2 regions of the Streptomyces sp. CNZ301 genome follow, and region 1 is predicted to be linked to the other one. Evidence: riboswitches for the same ligand, from Rfam matches in the RefSeq annotation. Region 1 holds a riboswitch; the other holds the start of a gene.
What was found. A riboswitch is a leader RNA that binds a small molecule or an ion and turns the genes downstream of it on or off. The one in region 1 is predicted to bind S-adenosylmethionine.
Positions count from the first base shown of each region.

Region 1 (15,365 bases):
CGTTCCCGGCAAGGACGCGAACTCGACGCTCTCGGTCAACGGACAGCCGACCTCGCAGCCGCTGAACATGTCGAACTTCGGCAAGGCCGAGGAGGGCGACTGGGAGCACGGCTGGACCCGGACGTGGGCCTGGATCGCCCTGAAGCCGGGCAGCAACACCTTCAAGCTCTCCTGCGAGCAGGGCAACAACTGCGACTTCAACCTCGACCAGGCCTGGCTGAAGGCCGGCAAGGTGAAGCGCTGAGCTCACACTCCGGCGCCGGAACGCGCGGCCCCATCCGATCGCGGGGCCCATCCGATCGCAGGGCCCCATCCGTTCGCAGGCCCTCATCCGTTCGCAGGCCCTCATCCGCCTGCGGGTGCGCTGCTCTCCTCGACCGTCACCTCTGACAGCAGGTCCGCGTGGACCTGCTCGTCGAACTCCCCCGCTGTGGGGGCCCGTACCGTCGCCGCCGACAGCGCGACCGCGCGTGCCAGCCGCTCGGGCCACGGCAGCTCCTCGACCATCCCGGACAGCAGCCCCGCAACCGCGGAGTCGCCCGCTCCGGTGGGGTTCCCCACGAAGGACCGGGGCGGTCCGGCCTGCCATGTGCCGTCCGGGGTCACCAGCAGCATGCCGTCGGGGCCGAGGGACGCCGCCACCGAGTGCGCCCCGCGTCGTTGCGCCGCCCGCGCCGCGCGCAGCGGCTCGGTCGTGCCGGTGATCCCGGCGAGTTCCACGGCGTTGGGCTTGACGAGGTCGGGGCGTGCGGCGAGGCCGCGGCGCAGCGGTTCGCCGCTGGTGTCGAGGACGACGGGAACGCCGGCCGCGTGCGCGTCCCGCGTCAGCTGTGCGTAGGCGCCCACCGGCACTCCCGGCGGCAGGCTCCCGCACAGCGCGACCGCCTCGACGCCGCCGTCCTCGTGCAGCAGCCGTCCGTACGTCTCCTGGAACGCGGACCACTCGTCCGGGGAGATGTGCGGGCCCGGCTCGTTGAACTGCGTGGAGCCGCCGCCCGATTCGTCCACGACGCCGACGGTGCGACGCGTGCTGCCCCTCGTCGGAACGAGCCGGTCCGTGATGTTCCGTTCCCCGGCCAGCAGTTCGCGCAGCTCCGAGCCGGTGAGTCCGCCGGCGAAGCCGGTGACGACCGACGCGTGGCCGAGTGCTGCGAGCACGCGCGCCACGTTGAGCCCCTTTCCGCCGGGGCGCTGCACCACCTCCCGCACCTGGTGCGAGTCGTGCGCGTGGAGACGCGGCACCCGGTAGGTGAGGTCGAGGGCGGTGTTGAGCGTGACCGTCAGGATCACGGAAGACAACTCCAGGGGGACGGGGCGGGGACGGCAACCGCCCGAGCGATCATGCCATTTGGCTTCCGGCGCCGCGACCCCCGCGGGCCGGGACGGCGGCATGTGACGGTTCGTCGGACGTACCGGAGGTCATCGCACGTCAGGCCGCAGCGTCCACTCGCCCCGGCGCATCACGCCCGCCACTTCGAACGCCTCGTCGAGTACCACCAGGTCGGCGTACTTGCCCTCTTCCAGGGAGCCCGTGCGGTCCCCGACGCCGAGCAGTCGCGCCGGATTGGCCGACAGGGCTCGCACCGCTTCCTCCACCGCGATCCCGTCGACCGTGACGGCCCTGCGGAACGCCGCGTCCAGGGTGAGGGTCGAGCCCGCGATCGAGCCGCCCTCCGTCAGCCGTGCCACCCCGTCGCGCACCTCCACCTCGAGCGGTCCGAGGGGGTAGCGCCCGTCGCCCATGCCGGCGGCCCCCATCGCGTCGGTGATGAAGGCGACGCGGCCGGCGCCGGCGCGGTGGAACGCCAACTCCAGGGCGGCGGGGTGGAGATGGGTGCCGTCGTTGATCAGTTCGACGGTGACGCGCTCGTCCTCCAGCAGCGCCGCGACGGGCCCGGGGGCCCGGTGGCCGAGTGCGGGCATGGCGTTGAAGAGGTGGGTGGCGACGGTCGCGCCGGCCTCGACGGCCTCCACGGTCGCCTCGTACGTCGAGTCGGTGTGGCCGACGGCGGCGATGACGCCGCTGTCCGCGAGCATCCTCACCGAGTGCATGCCGCCCGGGAGTTCGGGAGCGAGGGTCATCATCCTCGCCGTGCCGCGTGCGGCGTCGACGAGCTTGCGCACCTCCGCCGGGTCGGGGTCGCGCAGCAGCGCTGGGTCGTGGGCGCCGCAGCGTCCTGGGGAGATGAACGGGCCCTCGAAGTGGATGCCGGCCAGCTCGCCCTGTTCGACCAACTCGCTGAGCGCGCCCGCCTGCTGGGCCAGATCGCCGAGTTCGCCCGTGACGGTCGAGGCGACCATGGTGGTCGTGCCGTGCCGCTGGTGGGTGCCGATGACCTTCAGCGCCTCCTCGGCCGTTCCCGCGGAGAAGGACGCACCGCCGCCGCCGTGCACGTGCATGTCGACGAAACCGGGCACGATCCAGTGGCCGGCCAGGTCGAGCGTGGGCCTCTCCCCGTCCGCGTTCGCGGCGATCAGCGCTCCCTCGACGGTGAGGGTGGCGTGCTCCGCCACGCCGTCCGGCAGCACCACCCGGGCACCGGTCAGGACGGTGCGCTCACTCTTCGGGCTCGTGGGGCTCATCGGCTCGCAACCTCCGCGGAGAGTAGGTCCCGGGCGAGGAGTCCCGCGCCCAGGCAGCCCGCGGCGTCCCCCAGCGCCGCCGGGACGATGGTGGGCAGCTGCTGGAAGGTGACGCGTGCGCGTACCGCTTCCCGCAACGGTACGAAGAGGATGTCGCCGGCCTCGGCCAGCCCGCCGCCGACGATCACCGTGCGGGGGTCGAGGAGCGTCAGGGCGGTGACGAGGCCCGCGGCGAGGGCGTCCACGGCGTCCCGCCACACGGCGACGGCCCGGTCGTCCCCGGACTCGACCGCCCGTGCCGCGTCCGCGGCGGTGGCCGAGGCGTCGCCGCACGCCGCGGCCCAGGCACGTCCCACGGCGGACGCCGAAGCGAGAGCCTCGAGGCAGCCGCGCTGTCCGCATCCGCACTCCGGCCCGTCCGGCCGCACCACGATGTGCCCGATCTCGCCCGCGCCCCCGTGCGCGCCCGGCTCGACCCGTCCGTCCGTTCCGACGGCGCCCGCGATGCCCGTGCCGAGGGCGACGAAGAAGAATCTGTCGACGCCTTCGCCGGCGCCGATACGGCCCTCGGCGAGGCCTCCCGTGCGCACGTCGTGGCCGAGCGCGACGGGGACGCCGCCGAGCCGTTCGGTCAGCAGCGCGCGCAGCGGCACGTCGCGCCAGCCGAGGTTGGCGGCGTAGACGGCGGTGCCGCTGGCCTGGTCGAGGACGCCCGGTACCGCGACGCCTGCGGCCAGCGGCTCCGTGCCGAACTGCTCGACGCCGTGGGCCCGCAGCGCCGCCGCGAGGTCCAGGATGTTCGCGACGACGGCGTCCGGGCCGTCCTCGCGGCCGGTGGCCCGGCGCGTCTCGTACAGCAGCTCGCTACCGCCGCCTCCGGGGCCGATGAGGGCGGCCTTCATGCCGGTTCCGCCCACGTCGAGGGCGATGACGTAGTCCGGGTCGTGGGGGCTCGTGCTCACGGGGCCAGTCTCCCGTGACACCCGGCAACAGGTCTAGTCCACTCCTGTCATTTCGTTCGGGTTTCCCTCGGTGGAGCCGCGGCGGAGTGTCCCGTTCTGGTACGGAGAACTGCCACGTCACCACTTTTCGCTCCACGTACGGGATGAAACGGGAGAGGCTGTTGCGAAAGTGATATCGCCGCTGGCGTAGACCTCCGGCGGCGGGCGTTGGACACTCCCGTCCGTACACGTCCGGCCGGGCCGGACGCGGGGGGTGGGAGGGGAGCACGGCATGTGCCGTGCTCGTGGGTTGAGGGGTAGATGCTGTGGAGCGTCGCAGGTTCCTCGGTCTGGCGGCCGCGACGGGCGCGGCGGCAGGCGGGGCCTTCACGGCCGCCGGGTGCGGCACAGGGACGGGAACGCAGAGCGCGGCCTTGAAGGTGGTCGCGGCGGACTACGGCGAACCGGGCCGTGGCGACAGCTCCCAGGGGTACTGGGACAGTATCGTCCGCACCTTCCGCAAGAGGCATCCCGGCATCGCGGTCGACGTCGAGGTCCACCGCTGGAAGGACGTCGACAGGAAAGTCGCCGCGATGGTGGACGCGGGCCGCCCGCCGGACATCGCGCAGACCGGCTCGTACGCCGGCTTCGCCGAGAGGGACATGCTCTACAGGGCCGGCGAACTGCTCTCCATACCCGTGCAGGCCGACTTCCTGCCGTCGCTCGCCGAGGCGGGCGAGGTACGGCGGGTGCAGTACGGGATGCCGTTCATCGCCAGCACCCGGCTGCTGTTCGTCAACCGGACCCTCTTCGAGCGGGCCGGGCTCGACCCGGACTCACCGCCCAGGACCTGGGAGCAACTGGCCCGCGCCGCCAAGAAGTTGAAGGCCGCGGGTGTGAAGGTCCCGTACGGGCTGCCGCTCGGGCCGGAAGAGGCACCCGCCGAGGCCCTGATGTGGATGCTCGGCGGCGGCGGCGCGTACACCGACAAGGTCGGCAACTACACGATCGACGCCGCGGCGAACATCAAGACCTTCAACTGGCTGCGGGACAGCCTCGTACGGCCGAAGCTGACGAACGACGACCCGGGCGGCACCGACCGCAAGGAGCTCTTCGACGCCTTCGTACGAGGCGAGGTGGGCATGCTCAACGGCCACCCGACGCTGCTGAAGCGGGTGCGGTACAGCGGCGTGAAGTTCGCGACCGCGGTGCCGCCGGGGTCCGACGGCCCGTCGGCCTCCACTCTCGGCGTGGCGGACTGGGTGATGGCCTTCAAGAAGAACGGCAGGCGCCAAGAGGCGGGCCGCTTCCTCGACTTCCTCTTCGAGGTGAAGAACCACTACGCGTTCGCCGACCGTTACGACCTGCTGCCGGTGACCACCTCCGCGAACGAGAAGATGCGCGAGCGCCGCGAGCACAAGCCCATGCGGCATTTCCAGGACGAGCTCTCAACCGCCGAGTTCTACCCCGTCGGCAAGGTCTCGTGGACGAAGGTGAGCGGGGAGATCAAGCGGAGCATCGGCAAGGCGGTCGCCGCGGACACCGACCCGGTGGGCGTGCTCGGCGCCCTCCAGCGCCGCGCGGAGGAGCAGGACTCGGCGGCACGGGCACGCTGAGTGCCGGCCCCCGGCGCTGGTGCCGCGTCAGCCGTGGATCGCCCGGTAGCGAGGTGCCCTTGCGCTGTCAGCTGCAAGGCGCCGGATCGGCCTCGTAGTGGGCCTGCTCGGGCGATCGGGCAACGCAGCAGATGGCTGTGCCAGGGTGGTGAGCGGGGTGAACCTTGGCTGATGCGGCGCTAGGTTGGACGCATGAGCCACGAGGCCGGGGACGAGGAGCGGACCGGAGACGAAGTGCGGGCCGAAGGCGGCGAGCGGGCAGGGGCGGGCGAGCCGACCGGGGACGGCGGCTCGCGTATTCCGGCGCAGGTGCCGCGGGCCGCGGCGGAGGGGGGCGAGGCCGTGGGGGAGGAGCGCCGGCGGTCCGGTCTCTCCGAGCGCGACCTGTCCGTGCTCGCCGTGGAACGCCGCGGCTGGTCCGGGCCCGGCATGAAGGAACGCGCCATACGCGAGCAGCTGGAGATGTCGCCCACGCGCTACTACCAGCTCCTCAACGCGCTGTTGGACGACCCGCGCGCCCTCGCCCACGACCCGGTCACCGTCAACCGGCTGCGCCGCCGCCGCGAAGCCCAACGGGCCCGCCGCTGATGGGAGTCGACGTCATGACGGGAGCACGCACCCCACGGGGCCCGGCGCCGTGACGGCTCCGGAGCCGACCATCCTGGCCACCTCCGGCGGGCACCGCACCGGCGCCCGCAGCCGGGTGCTCTTCGACGCGCTGGTGCACCACGCGGTGGACCTGTCCGGCGCGCACGGCCGCCGCCCCCGCGTCCTGTACATCGGGACGGCGATCGGCGACTCCGAGCACTTCGCGGCGCGCATGGCCGAGGCCGCGCGGGTGGCCGGATTCGACCTCACCCCGCTGAACCTCTTCCCCATGCCCAACGTCGAGGACGTCGAGGGCACGGTCCTCGCTCAGGACGTCGTATGGGTCATGGGCGGCTCGGTGGCGAACCTGCTGGCCGTCTGGCGCGTGCACGGCCTCGACCGCGTCCTGCGCCGCGCGTGGGAGGCGGGCGTGGTGCTCAGCGGAGTGAGCGCCGGGTCGATCTGCTGGTTCCAGGGCGGTGTCACCGACTCGTTCGGCCCCGAACTGCGCCCGCTCACCGACGCGTTGGGCTTCCTGCCATACGGCAACGGGGTGCACTACGACAGCGACCCGGGCCGCCGCCCCCTCATACACCGGCTCGTCGCCGACGGCACCCTTCCCACCTCGCACTGCACGGACGACGGAGTGGGGCTCGTCTACCGCGGCACGCGGCTGGACGGGGCCGTCACCGAGATCCCGGGCAAGGCCGCCTACGCCGTCGTGCGGGAGGGAGGCTCGGCCGTCGAGGAGCGCATCGAGCCGCGCGGGCTGCCGCCCGTCGACGGGTAGGCTCGCGGCATGGCCGACGTTCCGACTCCCCGTACCGACGCAGGCCGGGAGGGGCTCGCCGCGATCCTCTCGGAGCCCCGGCGTGCCCTCGTGGCCTTCGACTTCGACGGCACCATCTCCCCGATCGTCGCCGACCCCGCCGACGCCCGCGCACATCCCGGCGCCGTTCCGGTGCTCTCCCGACTCGCTCCGCGCCTGTGCGCGGTCGCCGTCGTGACGGGACGCCCGGCCGAGGCCGCGGTCCGCCAGGGCGGCCTCGGCGGCGCCGAAGGTCTGGAACACCTCACCGTGCTCGGCGCGTACGGGGCGGAGCGCTGGGACGCCGCCACGGGCAGGCTGAGCACCGCGCCGCCGCCTCCCGGTGTCGAGGCCGTACGGGCCGAACTGCCCGCGCTCCTGGACGTCTTGGGCGCCCCACCGGGCACCTGGACGGAGGACAAGGGCCGCGCCGTGGCGGTGCATACGCGGCGCACGGACGATCCCGTGGCCGCCTTCGAGCTGCTGCGCGCCCCGCTCCACGAACTGGCCGACCGGCACGGTCTCGTCGTCGAACCGGGCCGCATGGTCCTGGAGTTGCGCGCCCCCGGCGTCGACAAGGGCGCGGCGCTGACCGAGCACCTGCGGGAGGTGGGCGCCGGGTCCGTGCTCTACGCGGGCGACGACCTCGGCGATTTGGCCGCGTTCGCGGCCGTGGAGAAGCTGCGCGGCGAAGGCGTGCCCGGTCTGCTGGTGTGCAGCGGCGGCGGCGACACCGGCGAGTCCGTTCCAGAGGTCGCCGACCGGGCCGACATCGTCGTCGACGGGCCGGCCGGTCTCGTGGGGCTGCTGGGCGGACTGGCCGACTCCCTCACGGAGCGGAGCGGTTAGGGCCCGTCCGGCGGTGTCCGCCCGGAGACCGCCTGGCCGGTCCCGCGGTGTCCCGTGCCCGGATATCCGGTTGCCGGGCCGCGAGCAGGGCCGTACGGTCCCGGAATGTCCCTGCGTGTTCGTATGCGTCAAGCCCTGCCGGAGGCGATGCGCGCCCGCGACAAGGCCGCGGTGAGCGCCCTGCGCGCCACGCTCGCCGCCGTCGACAACGCGGAAGCGGTGCCTGTGGACGAAGCCGGGACGCGCGGCCCGGCCCTCGAACAGTCACCGGTCGGCGTCGGTGTCACCGAGGCGGTACGGCGTGAGCTGAGCGAGCGCAAGGTGGCGGACATCGTGCGGGCCGAGGCCACCGAACGGCTGGAAGCCGCAGCGCAGTTGACGGTGCCCGCCCACGCGGACCGCGTCGCCCGGCTCCATGCGGAGGCAGCTGTGCTGCTCCGCATCCTCGACGGCACCCCGTAGGACCCGTAGGACCCGCAGGACACCGGCGGCACCCGGAGTACTACGCGTCGCGCAGCGCGTGCAACTGGTCGAGGAACCAGCGGGTCGGGGGGGTCGCCGTCGCGGCCGCCGCCAGCCTCTTGGTGCGCTCCGCCCGGCGGCCGTGCTCCAGGGTCAGCGCCTCGTGCAGCGCCCGGGCCGTGTCCCCGATGTCGTACGGGTTGACCACGAAGGAGTCCTCGCCGAGTTCCGCGTAAGCACCCGCCTCGCGCGAGAGGACCAGGGCGCAGCCGTCGTCGGAGACGACCGGGACCTCCTTGGCGACCAGGTTCATCCCGTCGCGGATCGGGTTGACCAGTGCCACGTCGGCCAGGCGGTACGCCGCCAGCGAGCGCGCGAAGTCGTCCTTGAGGAAGAGCACGACCGGCGTCCACTCCGGCGTCCCGTACGTGGAGTTGATCTCGTCCGCGACGCGCGAGACCTCGCTCATGTAGTCGCGGTAGACCGCGAGGTCCTGCCGTGAGGGGTAGGCCAGAGCGAGGTGCACGACGCGCCCGCGCCACTCGGGCCGGTCCGCGAGCAGACGCTTGTACGCGTGCAGCCCGCGCACGATGTTCTTGGACAGCTCGGTGCGGTCGACCCGCACGATGGTGCGCCGCGGCCGCCCGTCGCCGTCGCTGCCGACCTCCTCGCGCAGCAAGGCGATCCGCTCCTCGACGTCGTCCCGCCCGGCGCGCTCCCTCAGGAACTCCGCGTCCGCGCCCAGCCCGTGCACTCCGAGGCGCGTGGTCCGGCCGTCGCAGCTGATCTCCAGCTCGCCGGTCGACTCGTCCTCGGCGACGGTCGCCCCCAGCACGTCCGCGCAGCAGTCGGCGAATGCGCGCGCCCAGCGCCGCGTGAGGAACGCGGCGCGGTCGGTGCCCAGGATTCCGCGCAGGACCTCACGCGCGACGGCGCCGGGCAGCATCCGGTAGTAGTCCGGCGGCGCCCACGGCGTGTGCGAGAAGTGCCCGATGCGCAGATCGGGGCGGCGCTCGCGGAGCAGCCCGGGCACCAGCGTCAGGTGGTAGTCCTGGACCAGTACCGTCGCACCCTCCGCCGCCTCCTCGTCCAGCGCCTGCGCGAAGGCCGCGTTGTAGCGCTCGTACGACGCCCACTGCCGCTCGAACTCCGCGTCGAAGGACGGTTCCAGAGGCGTCTGGTAGAGCATGTGGTGGACGAACCAGAGCACGGAGTTGGCGATGCCGTTGTAGGCGTCGGCGAAGGTCTCCTCGGGGATGTCCAGCATCCGTACCGACTGGCCGCCGGTGTCGGCCGGGTCCGGCTTGCCGCCCGTGCGGCGCACCGCCTCCCGGTCGCCCTCACCGAGAGCGGCGCACACCCACACCGCGTTGCCGCCGCCGGCACCGTCCCCTGCCTGCGGCGGGGAGGCCCCATTCGCGATGGCCGAGAGCCCCGAGACGAGGCCACCGCCGCCGCGCTTCGCGGAGAGCGATCCTCCCCCAGAGCCTCCGGCCTGGGAGGTGCCCCCAGAGACGGAGTACGAGACGGGGCCCCGGTTCGACGCGACCAGTACGTCCGCCAGGGTCTGCTGGGATGCGCGTTCGACGGCCATGGCCCGAGCTTAGCCGCGCCCGGATCCACGCAAACGTGACGCGCGTGACCCCGCTCAGGCCGCCCGGCGGTCCGCGTACTCCGCCATCTCACGCATCGGTGGTCGCTCCACGGTGTCGACGGCGTGGCTGCGGGCCGCGAACCCGCCGGGGCCGGCGCCCCGTTCGAACTGGGTGAGCGTCGGCCTGACGAGGTGGCTGCCCCGCGCCAGGCGGAGCTGTGCCGTGTGGTGGATCGCGGCGGCCATCCGGCCGAGCGCCTGCCCGTCCTGGTGCCGGTGCCGCCGCACGCCGACGTCGGCCTGCGCGAGGGCGTCGAGGCCCGCGGTGTGCAACGAGTCGACGAGCAGCCCCAGTTCGACGCCGTAACCGACGGGGAAGGGCAGCTGCTCGAGCAGCGTGCGCCGCGCCGCGTACTCCCCGCCGAGCGGCTGCACGAACCCGGCGAGCCGCGGCCAGTGGAGGTTGAGCAGGGGCCGTGCGACGAGTTCCGTGACCCGCCCGCCGCCGGCCGGGTCGTCCCCGAGCGGCCTGTCGTACATCGCCTTGACCAGCCGCAGCCGCGGATCGGTGAGCAGGGGCCCGACGACGCCGGAGACGAAGCGGGCGGAGAAGTCTTCCAGGTCGGCGTCCGCGAAGCAGACGATGTCGCCGCTCGTCACCAGCAACGATCGCCACAGCACCTCACCCTTGCCGGGCAGCGCGGGCAGTCTCGGGAGCACCTCGTCACGGTGCACGACCCTCGCGCCCGCGGCGGCGGCGACCTCGGCCGTACGGTCCGTGGACCCGGAGTCCATCACCACCAGCTCGTCCACGAGGGCGGGAGCGCCGGCCATCAGCTCGCGCCGGATCACCGACACGATGCCGCCGACGGTCCGCTCCTCGTTCAGCGCGGGCAGCACGACGCTCACCCGGGACCCGGTGTGCCGCTTCGCCGCCAGCAGCTCGGGCAGAGGCCGGCCGGCCGACGAGTACGACCGGTGCCTCAGCCACTGCCCGACTTCCTCCAGCACGCGGCCCCCCTTGTGATCCATCTCGCGGTACGGACGCCTGTCTCGATGCGCAGGCCTGTCGGTTACAGTCTTGAACAACGCGGACGGCGATCGCATGCCGGGCCCGGCCCGGCGCGCTCGACCACCCCGCCTCACAACTTCACACCGCTCATCCAGAGGGGCAGAGGGAACGGCCCGTTGAAGCCCCGGCAACCCTCCGGCCGGTCTCGCGCAGTACGTCGTGAAGCGAGGCTCCCGGCTCGGGAAGGTGCCAATTCCGTCTCGTGGCGAGATACGTCACGAGGAAGATGAGGAGAAAGGGCCTCGCCGAATCATGGCTGTTCAAGCTGCCGCCAGCACGCTCGCCGACTCCACCGGAGCAGGCGCCGCGCTCGGCCCCGCCGCAGCGCTCTCCTGCCGCGAGTGCGGGGAGCGCATCCCCCTCGGTCCGGTCTTCGCCTGTGAGGCGTGTTTCGGGCCGCTGGAGATCGCGTACGAGTTCCCCGGCGGCGGCACTTCAGGGTCAGCGGCGCTCCGTGAACGCATCGAGGCCGGTCCGGACAACATCTGGCGCTACGCGCCGCTGCTGCCGGTTCCCGCTGACGTGGCCACGAAGCCCAACACCAATCCCGGCTTCACCAAGCTCGTCCGGGCCGACCGGCTTGCGCGTGAGCTCGGCGTCACGGGCTCCCTGCACATCAAGGACGACTCCGGCAACCCGACGCACTCCTTCAAGGACCGTGTCGTGGCCATCGCCGTGGAGGCGGCCCGCGCCTTCGGCTTCACGACCCTCTCCTGCTCCTCGACGGGCAACCTCGCGGGCGCCGTCGGCGCCGCGGCCGCCCGGGCGGGGATGCGCTCCTGCGTGTTCATCCCGCACGACCTGGAGCAGGGCAAGGTCGTCATGGCGGCCGTCTACGGCGGCGAACTGGTCGGCATCGAGGGCAACTACGACGACGTGAACCGTTTCTGCTCCGAGCTGATCGGCGACCCCGCGGGCGAGGGATGGGGCTTCGTCAACGTCAATCTGCGCCCGTACTACGCCGAGGGCTCCAAGACCCTCGCGTACGAGATCTGTGAACAGCTGGGCTGGCGGCTGCCGGACCAGCTCGTGGTGCCCATCGCCTCCGGCTCCCAGCTCACGAAGATCGACAAGGGGCTGAAGGAGCTGATCGCCCTCGGCCTGGTCGAGGACAAGCCGTACAGGATTTTCGGTGCGCAGGCGGAGGGCTGCTCGCCGGTCTCCCGCGCCTTCAAGGACGGGCACGACGTCGTGCGTCCGGTCCGCCCGGCGACGATCGCCAAGTCGCTGGCCATCGGCAACCCCGCCGACGGGCCGTACGTGCTGGACATCGCGCGCCGTACGGGCGGCGCCGTGGAGGACGTCGACGACCAGCAGATCGTCGACGCGATCAAGCTGCTGGCGCGGACCGAGGGGATCTTCGCCGAGACCGCCGGCGGAGTGACCGTCGGCGTCACGAGGAAACTGATCGAGGAGGGGAAGCTCGACCCGTCCCTCACCACCGTCGTCCTCAACACGGGCGACGGCCTGAAGACCCTGGACGCGGTGGCCCCGACCACCGGACCGTCCGCCGTCATCCGTCCCAACCTGGACTCCTTCCGAGAGGCTGGTCTCGCATCATGAGCGTGAACGTCCGTATCCCGACCATCCTGCGTACCTACACCGGCGGGCAGGCAGAGGTGAGCGCCGAGGGGGCGACCCTCTCCGAGGTGCTGACCGATCTGGAGAAGAACCACACCGGAATCGGCGCCCGGGTGCTCGACGACGCGGGCAACCTGCGCCGTTTCGTCAACGTCTACGTGAACGACGACGACGTCCGCTTCGAGCAGGGTCTCCAGACGCCGACGCCGGACGGTGCCGGCGTCTCGATCATTCCCGCGGTCGCCGGGGGCTGCTGAGGTCTCGTGAGAGGTCGGTGAAGGCCCCTTGCCGGGGCCTGCCGTCCCCTACTGTCGAACCGCCTTCTCCGGGAACAAGTGAGCGAAACGGAGGGGGCGGTTCCGCGTGTGGGGACGCGATAGGGTTGCGGCCAATCCCCCCCCCGACGACTCACCCGGCGTATGCCGGCAGCATATGAGAACGCGACAAGTTGTGCCCGAATTCGGGGCGGCAATTGTCGTGTTGGCGCGCTATGCCCGGCCTTGCTTGCCCCGCTTCCTCGGGGATTGCGGGCTTTTGGGCCCTCCGTCGGTGCTCAGATTTCTCGCCCTCGTGACCTGTTGCAGAGGGCGTCCGTGCAGATACATTCAGCCGCGGTCGACGCCTTCCGGTGTACGACTCCGCACGCCTGCGGGGTTGTTCAGGAGGTGAGGTCTGACCCGGGCTCGCGAAGTGCGGGCCCGTGCAAGGGCCAGTAATAGGGGAGTTAGGGATGGCTCAGGGCACCGTCAAGTGGTTCAACGCGGAGAAGGGATACGGCTTCATCGCGGTCGACGGTGGTGCGGACGTGTTCGTCCACTACAGCGCGATCCAGATGGACGGCTACCGCACCCTGGACGAAGGACAGCGGGTCGAGTTCGAGATCTCGCAGGGTCAGAAGGGGCCGCAGGCGGACATGGTCCGTGTGACTGCCTGAGCACCCGCAACACTGCGCAGAGCTGCAACAGCCGTAACCACAGCCGTAAGTAGGGCCGTGCCCCGTGAGGGGTACGGCCCTTCTGTGCTGCCCGCCCTTCCGCTTCCGTCGCGGATCCGGCCGCGCGGCGCGCCCGGACCGGCGGGACCACTCCCCGGACCGATCGGTTGCGCCCTCCCCGGCTCGGTGTGATGTCCTGGGGGCGCTTGCACTCGCAGGGGTCGAGTGCTAATCATTGCGTTAGCACTCTCCGAGTGAGAGTGACAGTCAAGGACCGGGTCGGTGAGGCCCGCTCGCCGGGTGGAGCAAGGAACCACGCGGCCGAGGGCCGTCCGTCGCGGGCGCCAGCGCGGTCCGGTATATCCGTCCCCTGGTTGTGCAGGGGGATCCCCAGTCCGGGAGGGACCACTTCACATGGCCAAGATCATCGCGTTCGACGAGGAGGCACGGCGCGGCCTCGAGCGCGGGATGAACCAGCTCGCCGACGCCGTCAAGGTCACGCTCGGCCCCAAGGGCCGGAACGTCGTGCTGGAGAAGAAGTGGGGCGCCCCCACGATCACCAACGACGGTGTCTCCATCGCCAAGGAGATCGAGCTCGAGGACTCCTACGAGAAGATCGGCGCCGAGCTGGTCAAGGAGGTCGCGAAGAAGACGGACGACGTCGCCGGTGACGGCACGACGACCGCGACCGTCCTCGCCCAGGCGCTCGTCAAGGAAGGCCTGCGCAACGTGGCCGCCGGCGCCAACCCGATGGCGCTCAAGCGCGGCATCGAGCGCGCCACCGAGGCCGTCTCCGCCGCCCTGCTGGAGCAGGCCAAGGACGTGGAGACCAAGGAGCAGATCGCTTCCACGGCCTCCATCTCCGCCGGCGACCCGCAGATCGGTGAGCTCATCGCCGAGGCGATGGACAAGGTCGGCAAGGAAGGCGTCATCACCGTCGAGGAGTCGCAGACCTTCGGGCTCGAGCTGGAGCTCACCGAGGGCATGCGCTTCGACAAGGGCTACATCTCCGCGTACTTCGCCACCGACATGGAGCGCATGGAGGCGGAGCTCGAGGACCCGTACATCCTCATCGTCAACTCCAAGGTCAGCAACGTGAAGGACCTCCTTCCGCTGCTGGAGAAGGTCATGCAGTCGGGCAAGCCGCTGCTGATCATCGCCGAGGACGTCGAGGGCGAGGCCCTCTCCACGCTCGTCGTCAACAAGATCCGCGGCACCTTCAAGTCCGTCGCCGTGAAGGCTCCGGGCTTCGGTGACCGCCGCAAGGCGATGCTCGGTGACATCGCCATCCTCACCGGCGGCACGGTCATCTCCGAAGAGGTCGGCCTCAAGCTTGAGAACGCCGGTCTGGAGCTGCTGGGCCGCGCCCGCAAGGTCGTCATCACCAAGGACGAGACCACGATCGTCGACGGCGCGGGTGAGAGCGACCAGGTCGCCGGCCGCGTCGCGCAGATCCGTGCCGAGATCGAGAACTCGGACTCGGACTACGACCGCGAGAAGCTCCAGGAGCGTCTGGCCAAGCTCGCCGGCGGCGTCGCCGTCATCAAGGCCGGTGCCGCCACCGAGGTGGAGCTGAAGGAGCGCAAGCACCGCATCGAGGACGCGGTGCGCAACGCCAAGGCCGCCGTCGAGGAGGGCATCGTCGCCGGTGGTGGCGTGGCTCTGCTCCAGGCTTCCAGCGTCTTCGAGAAGCTGGAGCTGGAAGGCGACGAGGCGACCGGCGCGCAGGCCGTCAAGCTCGCGCTGGAGGCCCCGCTCAAGCAGATCGCGATCAACGCCGGTCTCGAGGGCGGCGTCGTGACGGAGAAGGTGCGCAACCTCAAGCCCGGTCACGGCCTGAACGCCGCCACCGGGGAGTACGTCGACATGCTCGCCGAGGGCATCAACGACCCCGCGAAGGTGACGCGTTCCGCGCTGCAGAACGCCGCCTCCATCGCGGCGCTCTTCCTGACGACGGAAGCCGTCATCGCCGACAAGCCGGAGAAGGCCGCCGCGGGTGCCGGCGACCCGACCGGTGGCATGGGCGGTGGCATGGACTTCTGATCGCGCAGCGATCGGAGTCCGCTCCACGAGGAGGACGGCTGCCTCCCGGCACGGAACGGACCGAGGGCGGCATCCCGGAAGGGGTGCCGCCCTCGGCGTGCGTGCGGCGTCTGTTCGGCGCCGAGGGGAGCGCCTTCTCAGACGCGCGCTCCGTTGTCGTGTGCTGCGCGGCGGGTTCTCGATGGCGCGGGCCCGGGCCCGTTACCTCCGGGCCGGGGCGGAGTGTGCGCGCGGGCCTCGAGTTCGACGGCGAGCGGCGCACCGACGAACAGCGACGAGTACGAGCCCACGACG
Region 1 is NZ_SHLG01000001.1:4,995,859-5,011,223, forward strand. It holds gene EV375_RS21600 (carbohydrate-binding protein) at 1-244, shown strand, start outside; gene EV375_RS21605 (1-phosphofructokinase) at 346-1,290, opposite strand; gene nagA (N-acetylglucosamine-6-phosphate deacetylase) at 1,420-2,583, opposite strand; gene EV375_RS21615 (ROK family protein) at 2,580-3,485, opposite strand; gene EV375_RS21620 (extracellular solute-binding protein) at 3,851-5,140, shown strand; gene EV375_RS21625 (DUF3263 domain-containing protein) at 5,450-5,728, shown strand; gene EV375_RS21630 (peptidase E) at 5,778-6,518, shown strand; gene otsB (trehalose-phosphatase) at 6,528-7,385, shown strand; gene EV375_RS21640 (GatB/YqeY domain-containing protein) at 7,533-7,847, shown strand; gene EV375_RS21645 (trehalose-6-phosphate synthase) at 7,888-9,441, opposite strand; gene EV375_RS21650 (glucosyl-3-phosphoglycerate synthase) at 9,496-10,452, opposite strand; SAM riboswitch class I at 10,598-10,746, shown strand; gene thrC (threonine synthase) at 10,766-12,076, shown strand; gene EV375_RS21660 (MoaD/ThiS family protein) at 12,073-12,351, shown strand; gene EV375_RS21665 (cold-shock protein) at 12,825-13,028, shown strand; gene groL (chaperonin GroEL) at 13,443-15,071, shown strand; gene secD (protein translocase subunit SecD) at 15,209-15,365, opposite strand, start outside.

Region 2 (15,365 bases), 3.7 Mb from region 1:
ACTACAGCCGCGCCCTGGACGACCCTTCGGGTCCCTCGCTCCAACTGAAGCTGCGTCACAAGCTGTTCGACATCCTCGTCTACAGCAAGCTGCGCGCGGTGCTCGGCGGTCTCGCCACCCACGCGATCTCGGGCGGCGCACCCCTGGGCGAGCGGCTCGGGCACTTCTACCGCGGCATCGGCTTCACCGTGCTGGAGGGTTACGGCCTCACGGAGTCCTGCGCCGCGACGTCCTTCAACCCCTACGACCGCCAGAAGATCGGAACGGTCGGCCAGCCGCTGCCCGGTTCCGTCGTGCGCATCGCGGACGACGGAGAGGTGATGCTGCACGGCGAACACCTCTTCACCGGCTACTGGAACAACGAGCAGGCCACCCAAGAGGCCCTGTCCGACGGCTGGTTCCACACCGGCGACCTGGGCACCCTCGACGCGGACGGCTATCTCGCCATCACCGGGCGGAAGAAGGAGATCCTGGTGACCGCGGGCGGCAAGAACATCGCACCGTCGGTCATCGAGGACGGCATCCGCGGGCACGCGCTGGTCGCCGAGTGCATGGTCGTCGGCGACGGCCGCCCCTTCGTCGGCGCGCTCCTTACCCTCGACGAGGAGTTCCTGCCGCGGTGGGCCGAGGAGCGCGGCAAGTCGGGGCTCGCGCACGAGCAACTGCTGCGCGACGAGGAGCTGCTGGCCGAGCTCCAGCGCGCCGTGGACGACGGCAACGCCCTGGTCTCGCGCGCGGAGTCCGTGCGCAAGTTCCATGTGCTGAACACCCAGTTCACGGAGGAGTCCGGGCACATCACTCCCTCGCTGAAGCTCAAGCGGGGAGTGGTGGCGAAGGACTTCGCCGACGAGATCGACTCGCTGTACGTCTGAGTGGCCGGAGGCGGAGCGGGGGCCGGGGCCCGCAGGGCGGCCGGCCCCGCAGCCTCACGGCACGCCTCACAGAAGCGTCTTGAGCTGTTCCGCGAGCAGGTCCCAGCGCCAGCGTTCGAGGACCCACTCGCGGCCCTTCTCCCCCATGCGCGCGCGCAGTCCGGGATCGTCCAGCAGCGCGCTGACGCGCTCGGCGGTCTGCTCGGGTCTTCCCCCTGGGCCTCGCGGCCCGGTGGTGCCCCCGGACACGACCCAGCCCGTCTCCCCCTCCAGGACGGCGTCGGGTGCGCCGCCCGAGTCGCCCGCGACGACGGGCAGGCCGGTCGCCGAGGCCTCCAGGTAGACGATGCCGAGGCCCTCCACGTCCAGCCCGCCCCGGCGGGTGCGGCACGGCATCGCGAAGACGTCGCCCGCGCCGTAGTGCGCGGGGAGCTCCTCCCACGGGACGGCACCGGTGAAGCGCACGGAGCGCTCCACGCCCGTCGCCGCCGCCAGCTTCTCCAGGTCACGCCTGTACGGGCCGCCGCCCACCACCAGCAGCACGGCGTCCGGATGTGCGGCGAGGATCCGCGGCATCGCCCGGATCAGGGTGTCCTGCCCCTTGCGCGGCACCAGCCGCGAGACGCACACCACCACCGGCCGGCCGCTCAGACCGAGCCGCTCGCGCACCGCGTCGCCGCCGGAGCCGGGGTGGAAGCTCTTCTCGTCGACGCCGGGCGGCAGTTGGACCATCCGGGCGGCCGCCTGCGGGCCGACGGCACGCGCGATCCTCGACCGCGTGTACTCGCCGAGATACGTGAGGGTGTCCGTGCCCTCGCCGATGCGGCGCAACAGCCGCCTCGCAACGGGAAGTTGGGCCCATGCCGCCTCGTGCCCGTGCGTGGTGGCCACAAGCCGCCGTGCCCCCGCACGCCGAAGCGCCGGCGCCATCAGGCCGAGCGGCGCCGCCGCGCCGAACCACACCGATTCGCAGCGGTGTTCGCGCAGCAGCTCCACCGCACGTCGCGTCACGCGGGGCGTGGGCAGCAGCATCGTGCTGCGGTCGCGCACGACGGTGAAGGGCTGCTGCGCGTCGAACCGGGCGGTCTCCTCCGCGCCCTCACGGGTCCGCTTGAAGGTGGAGGCGTAGACGACGACCCGGGAGGGTTCCAGACGAAGCGCCATGCTGTGCAGGAACGCCTGGATGCCGCCGGGCCGCGGCGGGAAGTCGTTGGTCACGATCAAGGTCTTGTGCATCGCGCCCCCGACAGTACCGTCCGGGTGACCGGCACCGCCCCGTCACCGGCCCCTCGTCACTGCAGCCGACGTGGACGGGCATGATGTCGCGGGCGGCGGGGCGAGCGAGCACGGGGACAACCGACGGGGCGCCGGGCCGGACCCGGCACGCAGGAGACGGCAAGGTGGGTATGACCGACAGCACAGCGGCGCCGGCACCGCGCGAGGCGGAGGCCGGAGCGCCGCGGGACGAGAGCGGCCGGCGCGGCACGAAGCGCGGCAGCCACAGGCGCCGCGGCTCCCGCCTCCGGTCCGCCGCGCCCGTCGCGGTCTGGGCGGTCACCCGCGCGGCACTGCTCCTGTGCGTCTTCAAGGTCGTCACGCTGCCCGGTCCGGACTTCACCAACGACGTGAACGTCATCTACCGGGGCTGGTACGACGTGCTGAGGTCCGGGGTGTTCCCGGAGAACGACGTCACCTGGCAGTACCCGCCGGCGGCGGCGCTGGCGATCCTCTCCCCCGCGCTGCTGTCCTTCCTCGACTACGCCTCGGCCTTCTATCTGCTGGCTCTCGCCGCCGACGCCGTCACCTTCGGTCTGCTCCTGCGGACTTCGGCACGCCCCGGCAGGAGCCGCGCGGGCGTGTGGAGCTGGGTCGCGGGCGTAGCCCTGCTGGGACCGACCGCGTACGCGCGCTACGACCTGATGGTCACCGCCGTCGCCGTGGGGGCGCTGCTCGCCGGTGCCAGACACCCCCGTGCGGCCGGCGCGCTCGCGGCGTTCGGTGCGCTGGTGAAGGTCTGGCCCGGACTGCTGCTCCTCGGCACGCCCCGGGGACAGCAGACACGCACAGCGTGGACTGCCGCCCTGCTCACGGGAGTTGTCGTGACGGGCCTCTTCGCCGCGACGATGCCGGGGGCGTTCGCTTTCCTCGAGTTCCAGCAGGACAGGGGCACCGAGGTGGAGTCGCTGGGTGCACTGGTCCTCCACGTGGCCCGTCGGTTCGGCTGGGAGGGGCAGGTCCTGCTCAACTACGGCTCGATGGAGTTCGTCGGCCCGTACGTCCACCTCGTCAGCGACGCCGCGCTCGTGCTGACACTCCTCGCCTTCGCGTGGCTGCTGGCGTGGCGGCTGCGGGCCGTGGAATGGACGTCCTCGACCCCGGCGGACGCCGCGCTCACCGCGGTGCTCCTCTTCGTCACCACCAGCCGTGTCATCAGCCCCCAGTACATGATCTGGCTCGTGGGCGTCGCCGCTGTCTGCCTGACGCTGCGTGCCGGCTGCCAGGGGCTTCCCGCAGTGCTCGTGCTGGGAGCCACGGCGGTGACACTGCTGGAGTTCCCGCTCGGCTTCGCCCACGTCGTCGCCAGCGACTGGCAGGGCCTTGTGCTGATGGCCGTGCGGAACGGCCTGCTCGTGGCGGCGTCGCTGCTTGCGTGCGTGCGGCTGTGGCGCTCGACGAGACCGGCGGTCGACGGGACGTCCGAGGACGTCACGACACCTCCTTCCGAACGTACGCGCGCCACTTCTCCGTGAATTCCTCCGGGCCGATCCCCAACTCGCTGCGCATGGCCTCGTCGACAGCCGCGCCCTGGCTCTTCTGGGCCGAACCGAGCCGCAGATACAGGCCGAACAGCTTGTCCTTGCCCCACTCGTCCTCGATGAGCCGGCACGCGAGCCAGCCGCTCTCGTAGGCACGTCCCAGCTCTTCCGGGTCACTGCCGAACCGGAAGTCGCGGTCCGCGGGGAGTTTGCCGGGCAGCTTCCCGGCTTCGGCGGCCCGTACGAGCTCCGCAGCGGCATCCTTCGGCGTGCGGTCGGTGGCCTGGTAGCCGATCCAGTCGGCGATGCCCTCCGACAGCCACAGGGGCGTCGCGCCGCTGGTGTGGGTGCGGCTGGCGACGTGGACCGTCTCGTGGGTGAGGACGACCTGCTGCCCGTCACCGCTCAGGTCCCCGTACGCCTCGGGGTTGACGACGATCCTGTCCGCGGAGGCCTTCGTCTGTTCCCCGGCCTCGCCGGTGGTGACGGCGGCGATGCCCTCGTAGGAGGTGGCCGGGGCGTCCAGCAGCCGGGCCATGTCCCGCAGCGACGGCGGGGCTTCGATGACGACACGGCGCGGCCAGCTGCGCGGCCACTCCCGGTCCACCTGGGAGACCGCGGTGTCCGCCTTGCGGGCGAGGTCGTCGAGGTCTTCGCGGCTGCGGTCCGCGCCAAGCACCAGGCTGCGTTTCCCGCGTACCACGCTGACCTCGCCCTGCTCCCACAACTGCCGGTCACTGCCGGGGAGTTCGTCGCTGACGTACCACTTGCCCCCGCGCTTGGTGAACGCGAGCCTCTCGGTGACGGAGACAGGGACGTGATCGTCGCCGCGCAGCTGGTAACGCAGGCGCACATCCGCCTGGAAGCGGCTCGGGCTCCCGCCCCCACTGTCCTTCCCGGCGGGGCGTACGTCCCCGATGTGGTAGGACCACTGGGTCAGCGGCAGGCGACGCAGATTCCCGAACACCTGCCGCTGCTCCGTGCGGTAGCCCTCCGCCCGGGGGTCGACGGCCGCCAGATAGCGGCTCTCACTGCCGTCGCGCACCGCGTCGGCCTGCCGGTCGAGCACACGCTGCAGGGAGGCACGTTCACGGCTGTCGCGGCTCGGCTCCGCGTCCGCACCGCAGCCGCTCACCCCCGCCAGCACCACGGCCGCCAGGGCCGTCCTCAGCGCGCGGCTTCCCGCGGCTCTTCCCGTCTCACACCGCTTCCCAGGTCCAAGCACGCGAACGATCGTACGGGCGCCCCGGGCCGCGCACTCACGGACGGGTGACCGAGGAGACCGGCATCATGTTCACCGGGTCGTAGCGCACGGGCGCTCCCGGGTGCGGCGCGTGCACGACCTGGCCGTTGCCGGCGTACATGCCGACGTGGCTGGCGTCGTCCCGGTAGACCACCAGATCGCCGGGGCGCGCCTGGCTCAGCGGCACCTGACGGCCCGCCGAGCGCTGCGCCTGTGAAGTACGGGGAAGGGACACGCCGGCCCGCCCGTACGCCCACTGTGTGAGGCCTGAGCAGTCGAAGGAGGCGGGGCCCGCGGCGCCCCACACATACGGCCTGCCGACGGCCGAGCGCGCTGCGGCCAGCGCCGCCTCCGCGCGCTGCGAGGACGCCTTCCCGCCGTCCGGCAGGGCGGGCCCGCCGCGCTCGCCCGCGCGCGAGGCGCGCTCCCGCTCTGCCCGTCCGGCCGCGGAGAGTTCTTGCATCAGCTTGCGCGCCTCGCCGAGCTTCTTCAGCACGGCCTCCTTCTGGCGCTTCCTCTCGGACCGCTCCCGCTCCAGCAGATCGAGCTTCGCGCCCGCCTCGGAGCGCTGCTGCTTCAGGGAGCGCTGGGCGCTCTTGAACCGCAGCAGCTTGTCGTGCTGGCGGCTTCCGATGCGGTCGAGGGTGGCTGCCTTGTCCAGATATCCGTCCGGGTCCTCGGTGAGCATCAGGGCGATCGACGGGTCGATGCCGCCGGAGCGGTACTGCGCACCGGCGAACGAAGCCAGCGCGGACCGGAGCCGGTTGACCCGCTCCTGCTTCCTGGCGGCGCTCTCCTGCGCGTACTCGACCTGCCGCTGAAGTTCACGGGAGCGCTCGGACGCGGCGTTGTACCTCTCGGTGGCCGCCTCGGCCTGCTCGTAGAGCTTGTCGATGCGGGAGCCCACCGCCCGGTCGCCCGCGGCTTCGGGGTCGGACGGGCGGGCGCCCGCGGGTGCGGCAGGGGACAGCGCGGCTGCGGCCCCGGCCACTGCTGTCAGGACGACCAGACGGCCGGGCCAACTTCGGCCACGCTGGGCAGGTTTTCGATGACTCCGGTGCGAGACCACTGCGGACGTGCTCCTTCCGTTACGGCGCGGCGAATCTAGCCGTACCGCCAGGAAGGTTCCACGCACCGCGCGCGGCGCGACAGCCCGGACATTTGCGCGGACCCCGCCGATCGACGCAGGTCAACGGCGGGGTCGGGGATCATTCCGGCGTGTTCGCTTTCACCCGGACGAACGACGGTGCCCTATGGGCAAGATGACGCGCGTGTTGCCGGAGTGGCCGGAGTTGCCCAGGAGTCCGCACGGCTCCGGAAGGCAGCGATCCGGACGCGGAAGCTCAGCCGATCCGCACGCCGAACTGGAACGGCATGTTGTTGATCGACTCGTAGCGCACACCGGCGCCCGGCTTCGGGGCGTGCAGGATCTGGCCGTTGCCCGCGTAGAAGGCGACGTGGTGCTGGTCGCCGTAGAAGATGACCAGGTCGCCCGGCGCGAGTTCGCCGCGGCCGATCTGTGTTCCGGCGCGCGCCTGGTCCTGGGAGATACGGGGAAGGGAGACACCGGCCTGCTTGTAGGCCCACTGGGTGAGACCCGAGCAGTCGAAGGAGCTGGGGCCGGTCGCGCCCCACACGTACGGCGAACCCACCTTGCTCTTGGCGGCGGAGAGCGCGGCGGCGGCACGCTGCGAGGCGGAGGCGTCGCTGCCGAGGTCCACGCGGGAGGCCGAGGCGCGGTCCGCTCTGGCCTGCTCGGCGGCGAGAGCCGCACGGTCCTTCGCGGTGAGGGAGTTGAGCAGCGAACGGGCCTTGGAGAGCTTCGCCTGGATGTCCTTCTTCTTCTCACCGAGCTCCTTGCGGGTGTCGGCGAGGTCCTCCAGCTTGTCCGCGGCCTCCTGGCGCTGCTGCGCCAGATTGCGCTGCTTCGTCTGGATCTTCTTCAGCGCCTCGGCCTGCTTGCTGCTCAACTGGTCGAGCGTGGAGGCCTTGTCGAGATAGCTGTCGGGGTCCGAGGAGAGGAAGAGCTGCACGGACGGGTCCACGCCGCCGGTGCGGTACTGCGCGGTGGCCATCGAACCGAGGCCGTTGCGCATGTCGTTGAGGTCGTCCTGCCCGCGCGCGACGCTGTCCTGGAGGTTCGCGACCTCCTTGTCCAGCTTCTGCTGCTTCTCCTTGGCCCCGTTGTACTTCTCGGTGGCGTGTTCGGCGTCCTCGTAGAGCTTGTCGACCTTCTCCTTGACCTCCTTCTTGGAGGCCTTGGGTTCCGCTTGCGCACCCTGCGTGGTGAGGGCCACTGCCGCGGCGGCGGTTGCCGTGAGCACGGTGACGCGGCGGGTACGGCTGGGCTGCTTGGGTCGACGGTGGGACGCCACTGGGGCGAGCTCCTTCTTCCTCAGCCGCCTGCCGGACTGGGGCTCCGGCTCCACTTCGCCATGGGCGTGGCTCCGTGGAACGAGGCGGTCCTCCGCCGCCGCCCCGGATGGACGGCCAAACTTGCGGAGGTTCGGGGCCAGACATTAGCCACGGGTAATCGTCGGATCAAATCACTCTCAGAAAAAACCCGTCACACGAGCAGATTCTTTACCTGACTCGCACTGGGAGCGATGAGAGTGTCACGCAGGGGTGCGAACCCGGCCCCGTGGCGCCCGGGTTGGAACCTGCCGTTCTCCGCGCGCCCTGCGCACGCCCGCCGTTGCGCGAATCGGTGACGATGATGTGAGGGACGTGAAGCCGGAACCGTCCCGCGGTGGGCGCCGGCGCCGGGTTCGCGCAGGTCGTCCCCTTGGAGTGCCGGTTGACAGATGGCCCTCCGGAGGCGGCAGTTCGAAGCTCGCTCCTTGCCGGCAACTCCATGCGCGGGCGACGGACGCCCTGTTGGGGCGGGCGGAACGGACGAGCTGGTCGGACGAACCCTCCGGGGCCCTGTCCCGGCGCATCGGCCGACGGGCGCCGCGGTGAACGTGTCAGCCTGCGCTGCACACAGCTCTCATTGTCAGGCCGCCGGTCAGCCGTGTGAACAACGCATCAGGCCGATACACCTAGCTCCGGCCCAGGCGGCGCAGCAGAAGCGCCGAGGAGACCGGGCGGGCTCCGGCCGCCGCACAGCCGTCCGCCACCTCGCGGTCCGAGGAGACGACGACCACCGCCCGCCCCGGGGGCTCCGCACGCACGAGTCGCCGGATGAGCTCGTCGGCGGTCTCCCCGGGTTTGCTGAACAGGACCCGCACCCCCCGTGGCGGCGCCAGCAGCACGGGCGCGGCGAGTTCGGCCCCGTCGAAGACGCAGGTGACCTCGGCGCCGGACTGGGCCGCGAGGCCCGCCAGTCCGCCCAGCAGCCTCAGCCGCTGCTTGTCCAGGGGCATCGTGGGATAACCGGTCTTGGTGACGTTGTAGCCGTCGACGACCAGATGCGACTGCGGCAGCGCAAGCAACTGGTCGAGAAGTTCCGGGTCGGTCTCGGACAGAGCGCGCGCGGCGATGTCCCGCGGGGTCATGCGCCCCGGTTCCACGGCGTCGACCGCGTCGGCGGGCCGGCTCGTCGTGGGCGGAAGCGCCAGCTCGCGACGGAGGCCCTGCGCCGCGTCCAGCACGCTGTCCAGCAGTAGCCGCACCCGCATGTCCTGCACGCTGCGCCCCTCGCGCGCGGCGCGGCGCCCGGCCTCCAGCGCGGATTCCGTTTCCGCGAGCCGGGTGCGCAGCCTGCGGCTCTCGCTCTCGGCTGCCGACTTCTCCGCGGCCGCCGAGGAGCGCAGCTCCTCCAGCTCGGCCCGCGTCTTCCGCGCCTCCGCCTCGCCGCGCTTCACATCGCTCTGGGCGCTGCGCAGTTTCCGCCGGGTCACCTCCAGCTCCTTGCGCACCGACTCCAGTTCCCCGCGGCCGCGTTCGGCCTCCGTGCGCGCCGCGGTGCGCGCCTCCGCCAGTTCGCCGCGGAGCCTGGCCAGTTCACGCTGGGCCTCTTCGCCCGCGCGTTCGGCCTGTGCGCGCTGGGCCTCCTCGCCCGCCGCGGCGACGAGCTTGGGCCAGTCGACGGGACGCAGCACGTAGGCCACGGCCGCCACGTCCACCGGGTCGGCGGCCGGCGGCGGCGTGCCCGAGGTCAGCGCCTCGGCGAGTTCAGGGAAGCGCTCGCGCAGCTGCTCGGCGATCCGCTCGCGGAAGGCGGGCTCGCTCTCGAGCGCGGCGGCCATCGCGTTCGCACCGAACTTGATGCGGCGCTGCGGAGTGAAGCGTGCGTACTGGCGCAGCGGGGCGGGCAGTTCGGCGACGCCGAGACCGCCCAGCGCCTCGCCCGTGAGGGACACCACCCGGCGGCGGACCTTCTCCGGCAGCGGCCTGTCGTACGGTTCGGCCTCCTCGGGGCGCGGCGGACCGGCGGCCCGGGGCTCGCCTCCGGACTCGTCGGCGACGGGCCCCGTGCCCGACTCCGGCTCGGGGCGCCCGGCACCCGGTGCCGACGGCTCGCGCCCCGAGCCGTCGGCAGTCCCATCCACCACCGTTCACACCTGCCGTTTCTCAGACCTGGGCGCCCGGCCGGTCCACGAGCTCGACCTGGTCGGCGGCGTCGCACCACCGGCAGCGCACGGATTCGATGCTCTCACTGAGCACCTCCTGCTCCTCGACCTGCGGCTCCCCGGCCAGGTCCAGGTGGACGTACTCGACGACCCTGCTGGAGCGCGTCACGTCGAAGCGCGTCAGATTGCCGCAGAGCGTGCATCGCCACCGGGTTCCGGCCGTGGGCTTGGGGACCGTCATGTACTCGACCTCATTCCTTCGAGCGTTCGCGGGCATCGCTGCGGTGCGACCAGGTGTGCGTGGTAACCCGGCGAGAGCACAGCATCGCCTGGCGTAACCCTATGACCCTGCCACGCACCGTGCGTCCCGAGGAGCCTGCCCAGTGGCCGAATCATCATGAACCGCACCGTCCCGAAGATTCCCGTCGTGACCTGTGCCCTCATCGTCCTGTGCACCGTGATCTTCCTCACCGGTCCGGCCTCGGGGTTTCTGCCCGGCTACGGCACGGGCCCCGGCCTGCACCGCGCGCAGGCCGCCTACTTCAATCACTGGGGCGTCGTGCCCCGCACCCTGTGGAGCGGTGCGCTGCGGCCGTTCGTCACACCTGTGACCGCGCTCTTCCTGCACGCGGGCTGGCTGCACCTGCTGGGCAACCTGCTGTTTCTCCATGTCTTCGGCGGCCCGGTCGAGATGCGCATGGGCCACCTGCGCTTCGCTGTCTGCTACATGAGCGTCGGGTACACCGCCATGCTCTGCTACGCGGCGGCACACAGCCAGTCGGCGGAGCCCCTGGTCGGGGCGTCCGGCGCGGTCTCTGGCGTGCTGGGGGCCTTCCTCTACCTTCATCCGAAGGCGCGGGTCACCAGCCTCTTCCCCTTCCTGTACTTCCTGCCGCTGCGCTTCCCGGCATGGGTGGCGCTCGTCTTCTGGCTCGCCCTGCAGTGGATCGCCACCCGCTCGGACACCGACGGACCGGGCGTCGCCTACCTCGCCCACGTGGTCGGGTTCACCCTCGGCTTCCTCTACGCCTGGGCGCGTTTCCGCCGTTTCCGTGCGGATACAGTGGGCACGCCCGCTCCGGCGACCCAGGGAGAGTCGACACCGTGATCACCTCGATCGTGCTCCTCAAGACCAGCCCCGAACGCATCCCCGAGATCGCCGAGCAGATCGCCGCGCTCGAGGGCGTCAGCGAGGTCTACTCGGTCACCGGTGCGCACGACCTGATCGCCATGGTGCGGGTGGCCAGGCACGACGATCTTGCGGACGTCATCCCCGGCCGGATCAGCAAGGTGCCGGGGGTGCTCTCCACCGAGACCCACATCGCCTTCCGCACCTACTCGCAGCACGATCTGGAATCGGCGTTCGCCATCGGCCTGGACGCCTGAGGGCGGCGGACGCGGCCCCGCCGGGGCCGGCCGGCGGACGTCCATCGCGCTGGACGCACCTGGCATCAGGATCTGCCGGCGGCCGGATCTCCTGACGGCGCTCAGGCGATGGGACCGACCCGGGCGGCGGGCTCCCGCAGGGTGCCGGGTTCCGGGACGCAGCGCCCGTCCTCGGTGCGGTAGCGCAGGCGGGCCCCGTCGCGGACCAGTTCGCTCACGGCCCGCACGAACCTCTCCACGTGCTCGTCCGGTGTCCCAGCCCCGATGCTCACCCGCACCGCGTTCAGCGACGGTCCCCCGGGCGCACCGCACTCACCGGAGTCCTCGCTCCGGGAGCCCAGCAGCGCACGCACCAGCGGGTGCGCGCAGAACAGGCCGTCGCGCACGCCGATGCCGTATTCGGCGGAGAGCGCGGCGGCCAGGTGGGCGCTGTTCCAGCCCTCGACGACGAACGAGACGACGCCGACCCTGCGCTCCGCCTCGGCCCTGGCGCCGGCACGTGCGCTGGCGCTGGGACTGGACCCGGCCCCGGTACCCTCGTCGTCCGCGCCGAAGAGCGAGAGCACCTTCACTCCCGGGACGTCCGACAGGCCCGACAGCAGCCTCGCCGTCAACTTCCCCTCGCGCGCGGCCAGTTCCGCGAATCCCGCGGCCGCGAGCGCATCGCAGGCGGAGGCGATGGCGCAGGCGCCGATCACGTTCGGCGACCCGGCCTCGTGACGGGCCGCCCCACTCTGCCACTCCACTTCGACGCCGCCGTCCGCGTCCCGCGCCACTCGGCGGCTGGCCCCGCCTCCGGCCAGATAGGGCTCGGCGGCGTTCAGCCAGTCGGTACGTCCCGCCAGCACACCGGCCCCGAACGGGGCGTACAGCTTGTGCCCGGAGAACGCCACCCAGTCGACGTCCAGTTCACCGATGTGCACGGGGCGGTGCGGTACGAGCTGAGCCGCGTCCAGCACGATGCGGGCCCCGTACCGGTGCGCCACGGCCGCCAGCCGGCGTACGGGCCAGATCTCGCCCGTGACGTTGGACGCGCCCGTCACGCACACCAGCTTCGGGCCCTCGGGCGCCGCGGCGAGGGCGCGCTCCAGCGTCCGGACGGCCCGGCCCGGCGAACGCGGTGCGTCCAGGAAGACGGTCCGGGTGCCGGCTCCGCGCCACGGAAGGAGGGCGGCGTGATGCTCCGTCTCGAAGACGAAGACGCGTGTGCCCTCGGGCAGCGCCGACGCCAGGAGGTTGAGCGAATCCGTGGTGGAGCGGGTGAAGACGACCTCGTCCGCGGGGCGGCAGCCCAGGAAGCGCGCCACCGTGGCACGGCTCCGCTCGAAGAGTGCGGTGGAGTGCCGGGAGAGGTATCCGGCGCCGCGGTGCACGCTGCCGTAGTAAGGGGCGAACGCGGCGACGTCCTCCCACACGCTGCGCAGCACGGGTGCGCTCGCGGCGTAGTCCAGTGCGGCGTAAGGGAGTTCACCGCCCGTGGCGAGCGGCGCGGGCACATCCAGGCCCAGCACCGGCAGGGGCGCGGAGGCCGGGGCGGAGGCGGACTGCGGAACCGGCCGGCGGGCCGGCGCGGGACGGTCGGTGGCGGACGCGACGAGCACGCTCATGCGATGTCTCCCTCGAATACCGGGGACCCCTGGCCATGGAGCCTCCCCGCCGATGCGAGGGAAGAGGGATCCGTGCTTGCCGCACGACCTTGCTGTCGTACGGCCCGGTCATCACCCGGGGCACCCCACCACGGAAGGAGGGTTGCCGGACAGCGGGCCGGGGCCTTGATCGCTGTCGCTCGTGACCTGGCGGGAAGTATGGCACAACGTGCCGCAGGCTCCGCCCCGCTGTCCGGATCCCGGACATGCCGGGGGCACCGGCCGGGCCGGAGCCCCACGGGGAGCGGAGACGGCGGCACCTCGGTGTCACATGTGACTGGCAGCCACCCAGCGGTCCAGAGCGGCCCGCGCGGCGCCGCTGTCGACCGACTCGGCCGCCCTGTCCATCGCCGCACGGATCTGCTCCGCAAGCGGGGCGTCCCCCGGCTCGAGAGCGACGAGCGCCGCCGCGGAGTTGAGCAGCACGGCATCCCGCACCGGGCCTCGCTCACCGTCCAGCAGGGCGCGGGCCACATCGGCGTTGTAGGCGGCGTCCGCGCCGCGCAGCGCCTCGACGGGCACGATCTCCACCCCGACGTCGCGCGGGTCGAAGGACTCCTGACGCACCTCTCCGTCCCGTACCACCCACACCGTGGAGGTGGAGGTGGTCGTCAGTTCGTCCAGCCCGTCGTCTCCGCGGAAGACCAGTGCCGACGAACCGCGTTCGGCCAGCACACCGGCCATGATGGGCGCCATGCGGGGATTGGCGACCCCTGTCGCCTGGGCCCCCACGCGTGCCGGATTCGTCAGCGGACCGAGGAAGTTGAACGAGGTGGGGATGCCCAACTCGCCCCGCGCGTTGGCCACATGCCGCAGCGACGGGTGGAACTTCACGGCGAAGCAGAAGGTGATCCCGGCCTCCTTGGCCACCTCGGCCACACGCTGCGGGCTCAACTCCAGGTTCACGCCCAGCTTTTCCAGCACATCGCTCGCACCGCTCGCGCTGGAGGCGGCGCGGTTGCCGTGCTTGACGACCTTCGCCCCGCATCCGGCGACGACGATGGCGGACATCGTGGAGATGTTGACCGTACGGGCCCTGTCGCCGCCCGTACCGACGATGTCGACCGTCGGTCCTGGCACCTCGATCACGTTGGCGTGCGCGTACATCGCCTGCACGAGGCCCGAGATCTCCCCGACCGTCTCGCCCTTGGCCCGAAGCGCCACCGCGAAGCCGGCGATCTGGGCGTCGGTGGCCTCGCCGCTCATGATGTTGTCCATCGCCCACGCCGTCGTGCCGGCGCTGAGATCCTCGCCGGCGAGCAGCGACGTCAGTACGTCCGGCCAGGTGTGGTGACCGGGGGTACCACCCAGGCCGGAGGCTCTGGGGGCGGGAGAGCCGGCAGACGGAACGGCACTCATGATCCCTCCTGAGGTCATCGGGGTGCGGCTGGGACCCACGCGCTCGCGTCCCGGCCATGGCACCGGGTGAGCCCGGCGGCCGGCATGCGAGCAGGGCGTGGGGGACGGCCCGGCCTCGGGGCCCAGCCAGTCACCACCCTAGCGGCACACGGTCGCCGCCAGGACCTCCGTCTCACGTGGGGCGAGGCGCCGGTGTGCTGCGTGCGGCCCGGGCCCCGCGCGGTCGCGGACAGACGCGAGGGGCCGGGCTCCCCGTCGGGAAGCCCGGCCCCTCGTCCGTGGCTGCGCGGTCCGCCCACGGGCGGTGCCGCGGCGGCTCAGTGGTGGCCGTGGCCGCTCGTGATCTCCTTGTACTCCTCGGCGGTCGGCTTGGGGATCTGCGCCTGCTCGCCGTAGTAGCCCTTGGACAGCCGGGCGCGCAGCTTCTGCCCGCGGCCGACCTTCCGCTGGACACCGTTCTCGTCCACCTCGGGGCCGGGCTCGTACGGCTTGTGCTGCTCGTGCGCGGTGAGGGTGTGCAGCTGCTCCTGCGAGAGCTGCTCGTGCACCTCGATGAACTCACCGTGCGGGAGCCGCTTGATGATGCCGGACTCGCGCCCGTGCAGCACCTTTTCCCTGTCGCGGCGCTGGAGCCCCAGGCACGCGCGCCGGGTGACGACGAAGACGATCACCGGCACCACGAAGAAGGCGATCCGCACGAACCATGTGATCGAGTTGATCGACAGGTCGAAGTGCGTGGCGACCAGGTCGTTTCCGCCGCCGATCAGCATCACCGTGTACCAGGCGACCCAGGCCGCGCCGAATGCCGTACGGGTCGGGGCGTTGCGGGGGCGGTCCGCGATGTGGTGTTCGCGTTTGTCGCCCGTCACCCACGACTCGATGAACGGATAGACGGCGATCGCAGCGAGCACCAGCGGGAAGATCATCAGCGGGATGAACACGCCCAACACGAGTGTGTGGCCCCACAGATGGATCTCCCAGCCGGGCATGATGCGGATCAGACCCTCGGAGAATCCCATGTACCAGTCGGGCTGCGCGTTGGTCGACACCTGGTCCGGCCTGTACGGGCCCAGCACCCAGATCGGGTTGACGGTGAAGGCCGCGGAGATGGCGGAGATGACGCCGAAGACGAGGAAGAAGAAGCCTCCGGCCTTTGCCATGTAGACCGGCAGCAGCGGCATGCCGACCACGTTCTTGTTCGTACGGCCGGGACCGGCGAACTGCGTGTGCTTGTGGTAGAAGACCAGGATCAGATGCGCCACGAGCAGGCCCAGCATGATCCCGGGCAGCAGCAGTACGTGGACCGAGAAGAACCGCGCGACGAAGTCGTGCCCGGGGAACTCTCCGCCGAAGAGGAACATCGACAGGTACGTGCCGACGATGGGCACGGAGAGGATCGCTCCCTCCATGAACCGCACGCCGGTGCCCGAGAGCAGGTCGTCCGGCAGGGAGTAGCCGGTGAAGCCGGTGAACATGCCCAGCACGAACAGCAGGAAGCCGAACAGCCAGTTGATCTCGCGCGGCTTGCGGAAGGCGCCGGTGAAGAAGACGCGCATCATGTGCACGAACATCGCGCCGAGGAAGATCAG
Region 2 is NZ_SHLG01000001.1:1,306,587-1,321,951, forward strand. It holds gene EV375_RS05890 (AMP-dependent synthetase/ligase) at 1-872, shown strand, start outside; gene EV375_RS05895 (glycosyltransferase family 4 protein) at 939-2,108, opposite strand; gene EV375_RS05900 (glycosyltransferase family 87 protein) at 2,279-3,622, shown strand; gene EV375_RS05905 (hypothetical protein) at 3,579-4,853, opposite strand; gene EV375_RS05910 (C40 family peptidase) at 4,888-5,871, opposite strand; gene EV375_RS05915 (C40 family peptidase) at 6,215-7,246, opposite strand; gene EV375_RS05920 (NYN domain-containing protein) at 7,913-9,367, opposite strand; gene EV375_RS05925 (hypothetical protein) at 9,387-9,626, opposite strand; gene EV375_RS05930 (rhomboid family intramembrane serine protease) at 9,783-10,493, shown strand; gene EV375_RS05935 (Lrp/AsnC family transcriptional regulator) at 10,490-10,771, shown strand; gene EV375_RS05940 (aminotransferase class V-fold PLP-dependent enzyme) at 10,873-12,378, opposite strand; SAM riboswitch class IV at 12,446-12,565, opposite strand; gene trpD (anthranilate phosphoribosyltransferase) at 12,685-13,776, opposite strand; gene qcrB (cytochrome bc1 complex cytochrome b subunit) at 14,094-15,365, opposite strand, start outside.
Region 2: another riboswitch for S-adenosylmethionine. It lies ahead of EV375_RS05940 (aminotransferase class V-fold PLP-dependent enzyme); the one in region 1 lies ahead of thrC (threonine synthase).